Regions from separate parts of the Pseudomonas sp. UMAB-40 genome, predicted to be linked through region 2. Evidence: predicted binding sites of a transcription regulator. Region 2 holds the regulator's gene; each other region holds the start of a gene.

Region 1 (3,276 bases), on a different contig from region 2:
GCAGCCAATTGGTCAGCGTCGGGGACAGGTCCAGCGAGGTGCTGCAGAAGTGCGGTGAACCCGTCAGCCGCGATCTGCTGGGCTACAAGCGCAGCGCCAACCGGCGGGAAGAGTTTCAGGTCGAGGAATGGACCTACGGGCCCAATGGCGGGATGTATCAATACCTGCGGTTTGAAGGTAATCGTCTGAAACAGATCACCAGTAAACGCGGTAACTGAACCCACAATCCAAAGTGGGCACATACCAATGTGGGAGCGAGCCTGCTCGCGATGGCGGTGTGTCATTCAGCATTGATGTTGACGGACACACCGCTATCGCGAGCAGGCTCACTCCCACATTGGTTTTTGCGACGCCCACAATAGAACAGGCCCCCGACACGAATGTCGGAGGCCTGTAATGGCCACATCCTTGTGGCCTTTCGCATGAACTCTCCAGATGCGGCTGGCGTATTGCTCGGCCCGCCTGCCGCGCCTTCTCCCAGTCCAGGCGAGAAGTCTTGCCTTACTCGGCTTTCAGGCCGTCAGCGGATACCGCTTTGACGCCTTTGATTTTCTTGGTGATCGCCACAGCGGTGGCTTTCTGAGCGTCAGTCACCGCAACGGTGGACGACAGGGATACAACACCTTTGTTGGTTTCGACTTTGATATCGGTACCAGGAATGCCTTTTTCAGTTACCAGGTCACTTTTGACTTTGGTGGTGATCCAGGTATCGGAGGTAGCTTCTTTGGCTTTGGTCACTTCACCGGCTGCCAGGACCATTGGAGCCTGGGTCACCTGGGTTTGAGCGAATGCAGCGTTGGCCATGGTCAGGGTCAGCGCGGTAGCAGTAGCGGCAGCGATAGCGAACTTCTTCATACGAGTAACTCCTGTTTTTCTAGAAAGTCTGCTGCGTGTCTTGTCAGCAGGGTTACTGGGTATATTGCGAACGCTGTGCCAACTTTGAGACAGGAAATAATTCCTTATAAAACAGTTACTTATGAAACAGGCCGATTTTCGAAATCATGCAAAATGCATGACTTCGAGATTCTCTACATGCAAGTTGCGGTTTTTGACGTGGGCCTAAGGCCATGAATTGTCGAGAATTTCTTTCTTTCACGAGTTTTCCCCTACGTCAGACAAAAAAAATGCCCTGTCTTTGCAGACAGGGCACTCGTCAAGCCGCCGAGAAACTACGTTCCGGTGGCATTACAACCTTTCGGCGCGTAATCAGGCGCAACCGTGGTGGCGCATGTCCAGCCAGCCAACGTGCGCGACAGGGTGATTGTCTTGCTCAAAACCGGACCCGGTGCATTAAGAATCGTGCAAGCGATAGAACCGGTACCATCAGTCGCCACGCCAGAAGCTGTAGTGGTGCAGTTAGAGGTAGTGGCTGTTCCCCCGACCTTCGTCAGATCCGGATTGGTACCGGAGTTCATAAGGTCCTCAAACGGGACTTTCAACGCTGTGATCTCTGCCAGACCGGCCGTCACCTTGGCACGCGCTTGATACTTCGAATAAGCCGGCAACGCAAACGTCGCCAGAATCCCGATGATCGCTACCACGATCAGCAATTCGATCAGGGTAAAACCTTTTTGAGTATTCATAGACAGGCTCCATGCATGAGTCGAAATCTCATGATCTGAACTAGCTTCAGCACACCCCGTGCCAAGCGCTGCGCCCCCTGTTCACGGGGCGCGAAGCGAGAGCAAAGACCTTTCCTACCCCCAGGATCCGCACTATCTGACACTATTTGTCACCTGACGGCCGCTGGTTTGGCTCAGCGCCTTGACTAGGCTATAAGTCATGAACTGTCTGCGTCCGGTATCCCTATGAATGACATCGCCCTTAGCGGTCTGGCCAAGCAACTGGTCCTGGCCGAACTGCTTACTGAACAAAGCGCGCAACAGGCGTATCAGCAAGCCCAACGCAGCAGAATCTCCCTGGTCAGTTACCTGGTGCAGAACAAACTGGTGAAGAGCCGACAGGTCGCCGAGATTGCGTCGGAGCATTTCGGCATGGCGCTGCTCGACCTCAATTGCCTGGACAGGGAAACCCAGCCCCGAGGGTTGGTCAGCGAGAAGCTGATCCGTCAGCACCACGCCCTGCCCCTCTGGCGCCGTGGCAACAAACTGTTCGTGGGGATTTGCGACCCGACCAATCATCAAGCCATCAATGACATCCAGTTCAGCACCGGGTTGAACACCGAAGCCATCCTGGTGGAGGACGATAAACTCAGCGACGCCATCGAGAAATTCTTCGACAGCCATTCCACCGGCCTGGAAGACATGGCCGATGTTGACCTTGACGGGCTGGACATCGAGTCGGTCGACGACAACAAAAAGGACGCCATCGCCGGCCAGGATGCCGATGACGCGCCGGTGGTGCGTTTCGTCCACAAGATGTTGCTCGATGCGATCAAAAGCGGCTCTTCCGACCTGCATTTCGAACCCTACGAAAAAACCTACCGGGTGCGGATGCGCACCGACGGCATGCTCCGCGAAGTCGCCAGTCCGCCAAGCCAACTGGCCAACCGCATTGCGGCGCGGCTGAAAGTCATGGCCAGCCTCGACATCTCCGAGCGGCGCAAACCCCAGGACGGGCGGATCAAGATGCGCCTGTCCAAGACCAAGTCCATCGACTTCCGGGTCAATACCCTGCCAACCCTGTGGGGCGAGAAAGTGGTGATCCGGATCCTCGACCCGTCCAGCGCGCAAATGGGCATCGATGCCCTCGGCTACGAGCCTGAGCAGAAAGACTTGTACATGGCCGCGCTGAAGCAGCCACAGGGGATGATCCTGGTCACCGGGCCGACCGGCTCGGGCAAGACCGTGTCGCTCTACACCGGCCTGAATATCCTCAACACCGTGGACATCAACATCTCCACCGCCGAAGACCCGGTGGAGATCAACATGGAGGGCATCAACCAGGTCAACGTCAACCCCAAGCAAGGGCTGGATTTCGCCCAGGCGCTGCGATCATTCCTGCGTCAGGACCCGGACGTGATCATGGTCGGTGAAATCCGCGACCTCGAAACCGCCGAAGTCGCCATCAAGGCCGCCCAGACCGGGCACATGGTGCTTTCCACCTTGCACACCAACAGTGCTGCAGAAACCCTGACCCGCTTGCACAACATGGGCATTCAGGGCTTCAACATCGCCACCTCGGTCACCCTGATCATCGCCCAGCGGCTGGCGCGCAAATTGTGCAGCCATTGCAAGAAACCCATCGTGATTCCCCGCGAAGCGCTGCTCAAGGAAGGCTTCCCCGAGGAACGCATCGGCTCATTCACGATCTATG
Region 2 (3,276 bases):
ATTCCGGAAACCGCGACAGGTGACTCGGCAGGTTGCGCGCATCGATGGACACAGCAACCAGCGGTTGTGCGAGCTCGGTATGAATCAGCGCGCGCTCGGCCAGTTCCGGCAGTAATCCGGCCGGCAGGTTATCGATGCAGTAGTAGCCGTTGTCCTCGAGAACATCGAGTGCGGTACTTTTACCTGAGCCGGAACGGCCACTGACGATGATCAGGCGCATGATTAATGACCGTTTTGCTCGTCCAGGACAACCTGATACAAGGCTTCATTGCTCGGGGCGCTGCGCAGTTTTTCGCGGACTTCCTTGCGATCGAGCATGCTGGCGATCTGGCGAAGTAGTTCCAGGTGGGCATCGGTAGCGGCTTCCGGGACCAGCAGAACGAACAGCAGGTCAACCGGGGCGCCGTCGATGGCGTCGAAATCGATAGGGGCGTCGAGGTGCATCAGTGCGCTGACAGGCGACGTACAACCTTTCAGACGGCAGTGGGGAATGGCGATGCCGTTACCAAAACCGGTCGAGCCGAGTTTTTCACGGGCAATCAGAGCCTCGAAGACATCTTGCATCTCCAGATCCGGGACTTCTTTATGGATAAGGTTGGCAATTTGCTCGAGGGCTTTCTTTTTGCTGCCGCCCGGCACGTTCACGAGGGAACGGCCGGGGGTCAGGATACTTTCAAGTCGGATCATGGGTTGGGAGTGTTAACGACCGGTCGCGCCCTGAAGGAGGCTTTGGGTCTTTTCCTTATGCTTTTTGAGTTGTTTATCCAGCTTGTCGGTCAGTGCGTCGATCGCCGCGTACATGTCGGTATGCTCCGCGTTGGCGACCACTTCATTGCCGGGAATATGCAGCGTGGCTTCGATTTTCTGCTTGAGCTTTTCGACCGTCATCGTCACCTGCACGTTGGTGATCTTGTCGAAATGCCTCTCTAATCGTTCGAGTTTTTCGCCGATGTAGGTGCGAAGAGGTTCGGTCACTTCCAGTTGGTGTCCACTGATGTTGACTTGCATACAGCTTCTCCTTCGTTGCCAGTGCATAAAGCGGTAGATCAGATGATCTACCACTGGAACGCTGTGGCGTGGCTCTACATCAACCGCTTGCGTTCGCTCGAAGGCGCGATCCCGAGGGATTCGCGATACTTGGCGACGGTGCGGCGAGCCACCTGAATGCCTTGTGCCTCCAGTAAACCAGCGATCTTGCTGTCACTCAACGGCTTTTTCTGATTTTCCGCGGCAACCAGTTTTTTGATGATCGCGCGGATCGCTGTGGACGAGCATTCGCCGCCTTCGGAGGTGCTGACGTGGCTGGAAAAAAAGTATTTCAGTTCATATATGCCCCGAGGGGTATGCATGAATTTCTGCGTGGTCACCCGTGAAATCGTCGACTCGTGCATCCCCACCGCTTCGGCGATGTCATGCAGTACCAGCGGTTTCATCGCTTCGTCGCCATACTCCAGGAAGCCGCGCTGATGCTCGACGATCTGGGTGGCCACTTTCATCAGGGTTTCGTTGCGGCTTTGCAGGCTCTTGATGAACCAGCGGGCCTCTTGCAACTGATTGCGCATGAAGGTGTTGTCGGCACTGGTGTCGGCGCGGCGCACAAAACCGGCGTATTGGGCGTTGACCCGCAGCCGTGGCACCGATTCCTGGTTCAGCTCGACCAACCAGCGCTCGTTGTCCTTGCGCACGATCACGTCAGGGACAACATACTCGGCTTCACTGGACTCGATTTGCGAGCCCGGGCGCGGGTTGAGGCTCTGCACCAGCTCGATGACCTGGCGCAGTTCATCTTCCTTGAGCTTCATGCGGCGCATGAGCTGGCTGTAATCGCGGCTGCCGAGCAGGTCGATGTAGTCGGTGACCAGGCGTTTCGCTTCGGCCAGCCAAGGCGTCTTGGCTGGCAGTTGGCGCAATTGCAGCAGCAGGCATTCGCCCAGGTTGCGGGCGCCGATGCCAGCCGGTTCGAATTGCTGGATGCGGTGCAGGACGGCTTCGATTTCGTCCAGTTCGATGTCCAGTTCCGGATCGAAGGCCTCGAGAATTTCCTCGAGGGTTTCGTCCAGGTAGCCCTGATTGTTGATGCAGTCGATCAGGGTCACGGCGATCAGGCGATCGGTGTCGGACATCGGCGCAAGGTTCAGTTGCCACAACAAGTGGCTTTGCAGGCTTTCACCGACCGATGTGCGGGTGGTGAAATCCCACTCGTCGTCATCGTTGCTCGGCAGGCTGCTGGCGCTGGTCTGGTAGACGTCTTCCCACGCGGTATCGACAGGCAGCTCGTTGGGAATGCGCTCGTTCCAGTCACCTTCCTCGAGGTTATCCACCGTCGGGGCGGTTTCCTGGTAGGAGGGTTCGGAAATGTCGGCGTTGGGGAGCTGCTCGGCTTTGTCGGCCAAGGGGTCGGCGTTATCGAAGTCGTCGCCTTCTTCCTGGCGTTCGAGCATCGGATTGGACTCCAGGGCCTCCTGGATTTCCTGTTGCAGGTCCAGGGTCGACAATTGGAGCAGGCGGATAGCCTGTTGCAGCTGCGGTGTCATCGTCAGCTGCTGGCCCATTCTCAAGACTAGCGATGGTTTCATGGCAGGGGCTTAACACCTTATTCGCCGGCGCACATGCGCCATCCACTACAGGGCGCCGGAGCGCCAAACATAAGCAAATTATATGCCCGAAACTGCAGCGTTTGCCTAGAGCGCTGTAACAATAAAAAAGTATTGATTTTTTATCGAGGCAAGCGCCCGGACAACCAGCCAGACACCTCAATGCTTACAGGCGGAACTCATGGCCCAGATACACTTCCTTGACCAGTTCGTTGGCCAGGATGGTGGCGGAGTCACCTTCGGCGATCAGTTGGCCATCGTTGACGATGTAGGCGGTTTCGCAGATATCCAGTGTTTCACGGACGTTGTGGTCAGTGATCAGCACGCCAATGCCTTTGGCCTTGAGGTGGTAGATGATCTGTTTGATGTCGCCCACCGAAATCGGGTCCACACCGGCGAATGGTTCGTCGAGGAGGATGAATTTCGGGTTGGTGGCCAGTGCCCGGGCGATTTCCACCCGGCGACGTTCACCGCCGGACAAACTCATGCCGAGGTTGTCGCGGATGTGGCTGATGTGGAATTCCTGCAGCAGGCTTTCCAGCTCCTTGCGACGCTCGGCCTTGTCGAGTTCCTTGCGGGTCTCGAGGATGGCCATGATGTTATCGGCCACCGAGAGTTTGCGGAAGATCGATGCTTCTTGCGGAAGATAGCCGATACCGGCCTTTGCGCGACCGTGCATCGG
Region 3 (3,276 bases), on a different contig from region 2:
TCCTCGACCACCCAGGTGTCCTTGGTTCCGCCGCCCTGGGAGGAGTTCACCACCAGAGAGCCTTCACGCAGGGCGACACGGGTCAAACCGCCGGGCACAACCCGGGTTTCGCGGCCAGACAATACAAACGGACGCAGGTCGATATGGCGTGGCGCGATGCCGTTTTCGACAAAGGTCGGACAGGTCGACAGGGACAACGTCGGTTGCGCGATATACGCGTGGGGCTTGGCTTTGATCCGCGCGCGGAACGACTCGATTTCCGCCGCGGTCGCCGCCGGCCCCACCAGCATTCCGTAACCGCCGGAGCCCTGGGTTTCCTTGACTACCAGGTCTGGAAGATTGGCCAGCACGTGGGAAAGCTCAGAAGGATTGCGACACTGGAACGTCGGCACGTTCTTCAGGATCGGCTCTTCGTCCAGGTAGAAACGGATCATGTCCGTGACAAACGGATACACCGACTTGTCGTCCGCCACCCCCGTGCCGATGGCATTCGCCAACACCACGTTGCCGGATCGGTAAGACGACAGCAGCCCCGGAACACCGAGCATCGAATCCGGGTTGAACGCCAGCGGATCGAGGAACGCATCGTCGAGGCGACGGTAAATCACGTCGACCGCCTTCGGCCCGTCCGTGGTGCGCATGAACACCTTGTCGTCGCGCACGAACAGGTCCGCACCTTCCACCAACTCAACGCCCATCTCCCGCGCCAGAAAAGCATGTTCAAAGAACGCGCTGTTGAAGCGACCCGGTGTCAGCACCACCACGCTCGGGTTATCGATCGGGCTGGAGCTTTTCAGAGTGTCGAGCAACAGGTTCGGATAATGGTCGATCGGTGCGATGCGCTGGGCCGAGAACAACTCGGGAAACAACCGCATCATCATCTTGCGGTCTTCGAGCATGTAGCTCACGCCGCTGGGAGTACGCAGGTTGTCTTCGAGCACGTAGTACGTGCCGTCTCCATCGCGCACCAGATCAACGCCGGAGATGTGCGAATAGATATCGCGGTGCAGATCGAGCCCTTGCATTGCCAACTGGTATTGCTCGTTGGCCAGCACTTGCTCGGCCGGGATGATGCCGGCCTTGATGATGCGCTGCTCGTGGTAGAGGTCGGCGAGGAACATGTTCAACGCCTTGACCCGCTGGATACAGCCGCGCTCAACGATCCGCCATTCACTGGCGGGGATGCTGCGCGGGATGGTATCGAAAGGAATCAGGCGCTCTGTCCCCTGCTCATCACCGTAGAGCGTGAAGGTAATCCCGGCGCGATGAAATAACAGATCGGCCTCGCGTCGCCGTTGTGCCAAGAGCTCGTCAGGCGTCTCGGCCAGCCAACGGGCAAACTCCCGATAATGCGGGCGGACCTGGCCGCCGGCATCGTACATCTCATCAAAATAGGTGCGGATCATGCCGTACTCCTTGTCACCCGGACATCTAGGCTTCGCAAGGCCCGTGCCATCGGCAGAAACGCTTTGTTATCAATCAGTTGGATAATCACGCTGTTTGCACCGCACCAATCCTGTGCAGCAAACGCCCCAAGCTGATCGCCCCCGCTTCATTGCAAGGCGACGTTGTCGCCTATCACCAGCATAGTCAGAGTTGATTTCACTGCCCGGCCAGCGGTGCGGATAATCCGCGCATCCGCTGCAAAACCTGACCGAACTTCCCTTTAGCCGCCTGCTCAGGCGGTTTTTTTTGCGCCGGGATTCTTGTTTCAGAATTTTGCCGAGGGGATATTTCGGATGCCACAAACGAAAACGGCCAACCCGAAGGTCAGCCGTTGCTGAGCGTTGTCACTGTTCATAACGTTATGCGAGTCGCCCTCGTACTTCCTGCTTGACGCCCCACCCTTCGAGGATGCCGCCCAGAGGCTCAACCACAGCCTCGAAACCCTGTTCGAAATCGCCGATGTCATCGTAGGTGGCGTACATGACTTTGCTCAGTTCGAGCGCCCATGCGCCGTCATCGCGCACACTGATCTGCGCGTTCAAGGATTCACCTTTGTATTGCCCTGCCGCCCTGCGTGCCCGCTCCTCGTCCGGGAAAATGGCGTAGAACTCGATGGGATGGAATCGTGAAAAATCGAAACCGCCTTCTTTCATGCGGCGCAACACGCTGCTGCTGATGTCTTCTTGATAGGCTGTGCTCATGAAACGTCCCCCTCAATCATGATGGATAGACTTTCCGTATTCCCGGCACAAGCAACCGATTGGTGCGAGTGATGCGGCAACCAGGTTGCCGGTGGGAAGCAAGCATGTAGCTGACAAGACCAGACCTTAGCGATCCGTTCGCTGATCTCGATTGCAGAGTAGCCCCAAGACAGAGGCGCTGCCAAGGCCTGGATAAGAATGAGACAGGTGTTGTTCAGATTGGCGTGATGCCGAGGATTTGAATGCTGTTCTGGGTCTTGAGACTTTTGACGCAGGCATCAGTGGTTCGCCCTTCCAGATCATTCAGATCCAGTTCGGCGGCGACAGGAAGGAGCCGGGCCTTGATGAGTTTCGCGGCTTGCTCGTTATCCGGGCACTCGTCGCACTCAAAGACTTCATCGACTGTTTCACCGTGATCATCCACGAAAGTGATTTTCCACTTTTGCATCAGTGCCTCCTCGAACAAATCCGCAAATGGGCTTACAACCATCTGGACTTTTGGCCTGAGTGATCGTTCAAACGGATCACCGCACGCAAACATGAAAAATACTGAGAACCTGTAGGAGCGAAGCTTGCTCGCGAAAGCGGTGCAAGCTTCGCTCCTACATGGGGCTATGCGTACAGTTTAGTCGTTGCTTGGCTTGTTCACCGCTTGCAGCACGTATTGCGGCAAGGCGAAAGCGCCGATGTGGATTTCCGGATTGTAGTAGCGGGTGATGATGCCGCTGCCGGCGAAACGCTGTTGCAGGGTTTCGCGGGACAACTTGCGATAGGCGGTGTTTGTCGCGCCCCAGGCAAAGGTCATGGCGCCGCCGATGTAGGTCGGCACTGCGGCCTGATAGAAGTGCCAGTCCGGGAACAGGCTGCGCAGGCGGCCAGCGGTGGTTTTGACTTCTTCGATCTGCATGAACGGCGTGCCGTTCTGGGTGACCAGGATGCCGCCTTCGTTCAGGCAGCGACGGCAGGCCTGGTAGAAGTTTTCGGAGAACAGCACTTCACCAGGACCGATCGGGTCGGTGGAGTCGGAAATGATCACGTCGAATTTTTCGGTGGTGGTGGCGACGAAACGCATGCCGTCGTCGATCACCAGGTTCAGGCGTGGATCATCGAACGCACCCTTGGAGTGGTT

The links. Region 2 encodes sigma-54, which starts transcription at its own class of promoters, with help from an activator protein. Its sites were predicted from a motif close to ANTGGCATNNANNTTGCTNT; they were not measured.
Region 1: K0F88_RS19275 (pilin) is a predicted target of sigma-54. The motif match lies at 1,682-1,701, and genes of this name have one in related genera.
Region 3: K0F88_RS15050 (circularly permuted type 2 ATP-grasp protein) is a predicted target of sigma-54. The motif match lies at 1,438-1,457, and genes of this name have one in related genera.

The regions. Positions count from the first base shown of each region.
Region 1 covers NZ_LT607563.1:170,117-173,392, reverse strand. Annotated here, with positions in the region: gene K0F88_RS19285 (DUF2845 domain-containing protein) at 1-218, shown strand, start outside; gene K0F88_RS19280 (BON domain-containing protein) at 502-855, opposite strand; gene K0F88_RS19275 (pilin) at 1,170-1,583, opposite strand; gene pilB (type IV-A pilus assembly ATPase PilB) at 1,809-3,276, shown strand, end outside.
Region 2 covers NZ_LT607561.1:46,938-50,213, forward strand. Annotated here, with positions in the region: gene rapZ (RNase adapter RapZ) at 1-220, opposite strand, end outside; gene ptsN (PTS IIA-like nitrogen regulatory protein PtsN) at 223-687, opposite strand; gene hpf (ribosome hibernation-promoting factor, HPF/YfiA family) at 700-1,008, opposite strand; gene K0F88_RS16445 (RNA polymerase factor sigma-54) at 1,083-2,576, opposite strand; gene lptB (LPS export ABC transporter ATP-binding protein) at 2,761-3,276, opposite strand, start outside.
Region 3 covers NZ_LT607560.1:15,446-18,721, forward strand. Annotated here, with positions in the region: gene K0F88_RS15050 (circularly permuted type 2 ATP-grasp protein) at 1-1,406, opposite strand, end outside; gene K0F88_RS15055 (ribonuclease E inhibitor RraB) at 1,806-2,147, opposite strand; gene K0F88_RS15060 (hypothetical protein) at 2,362-2,595, opposite strand; gene speE (polyamine aminopropyltransferase) at 2,773-3,276, opposite strand, start outside.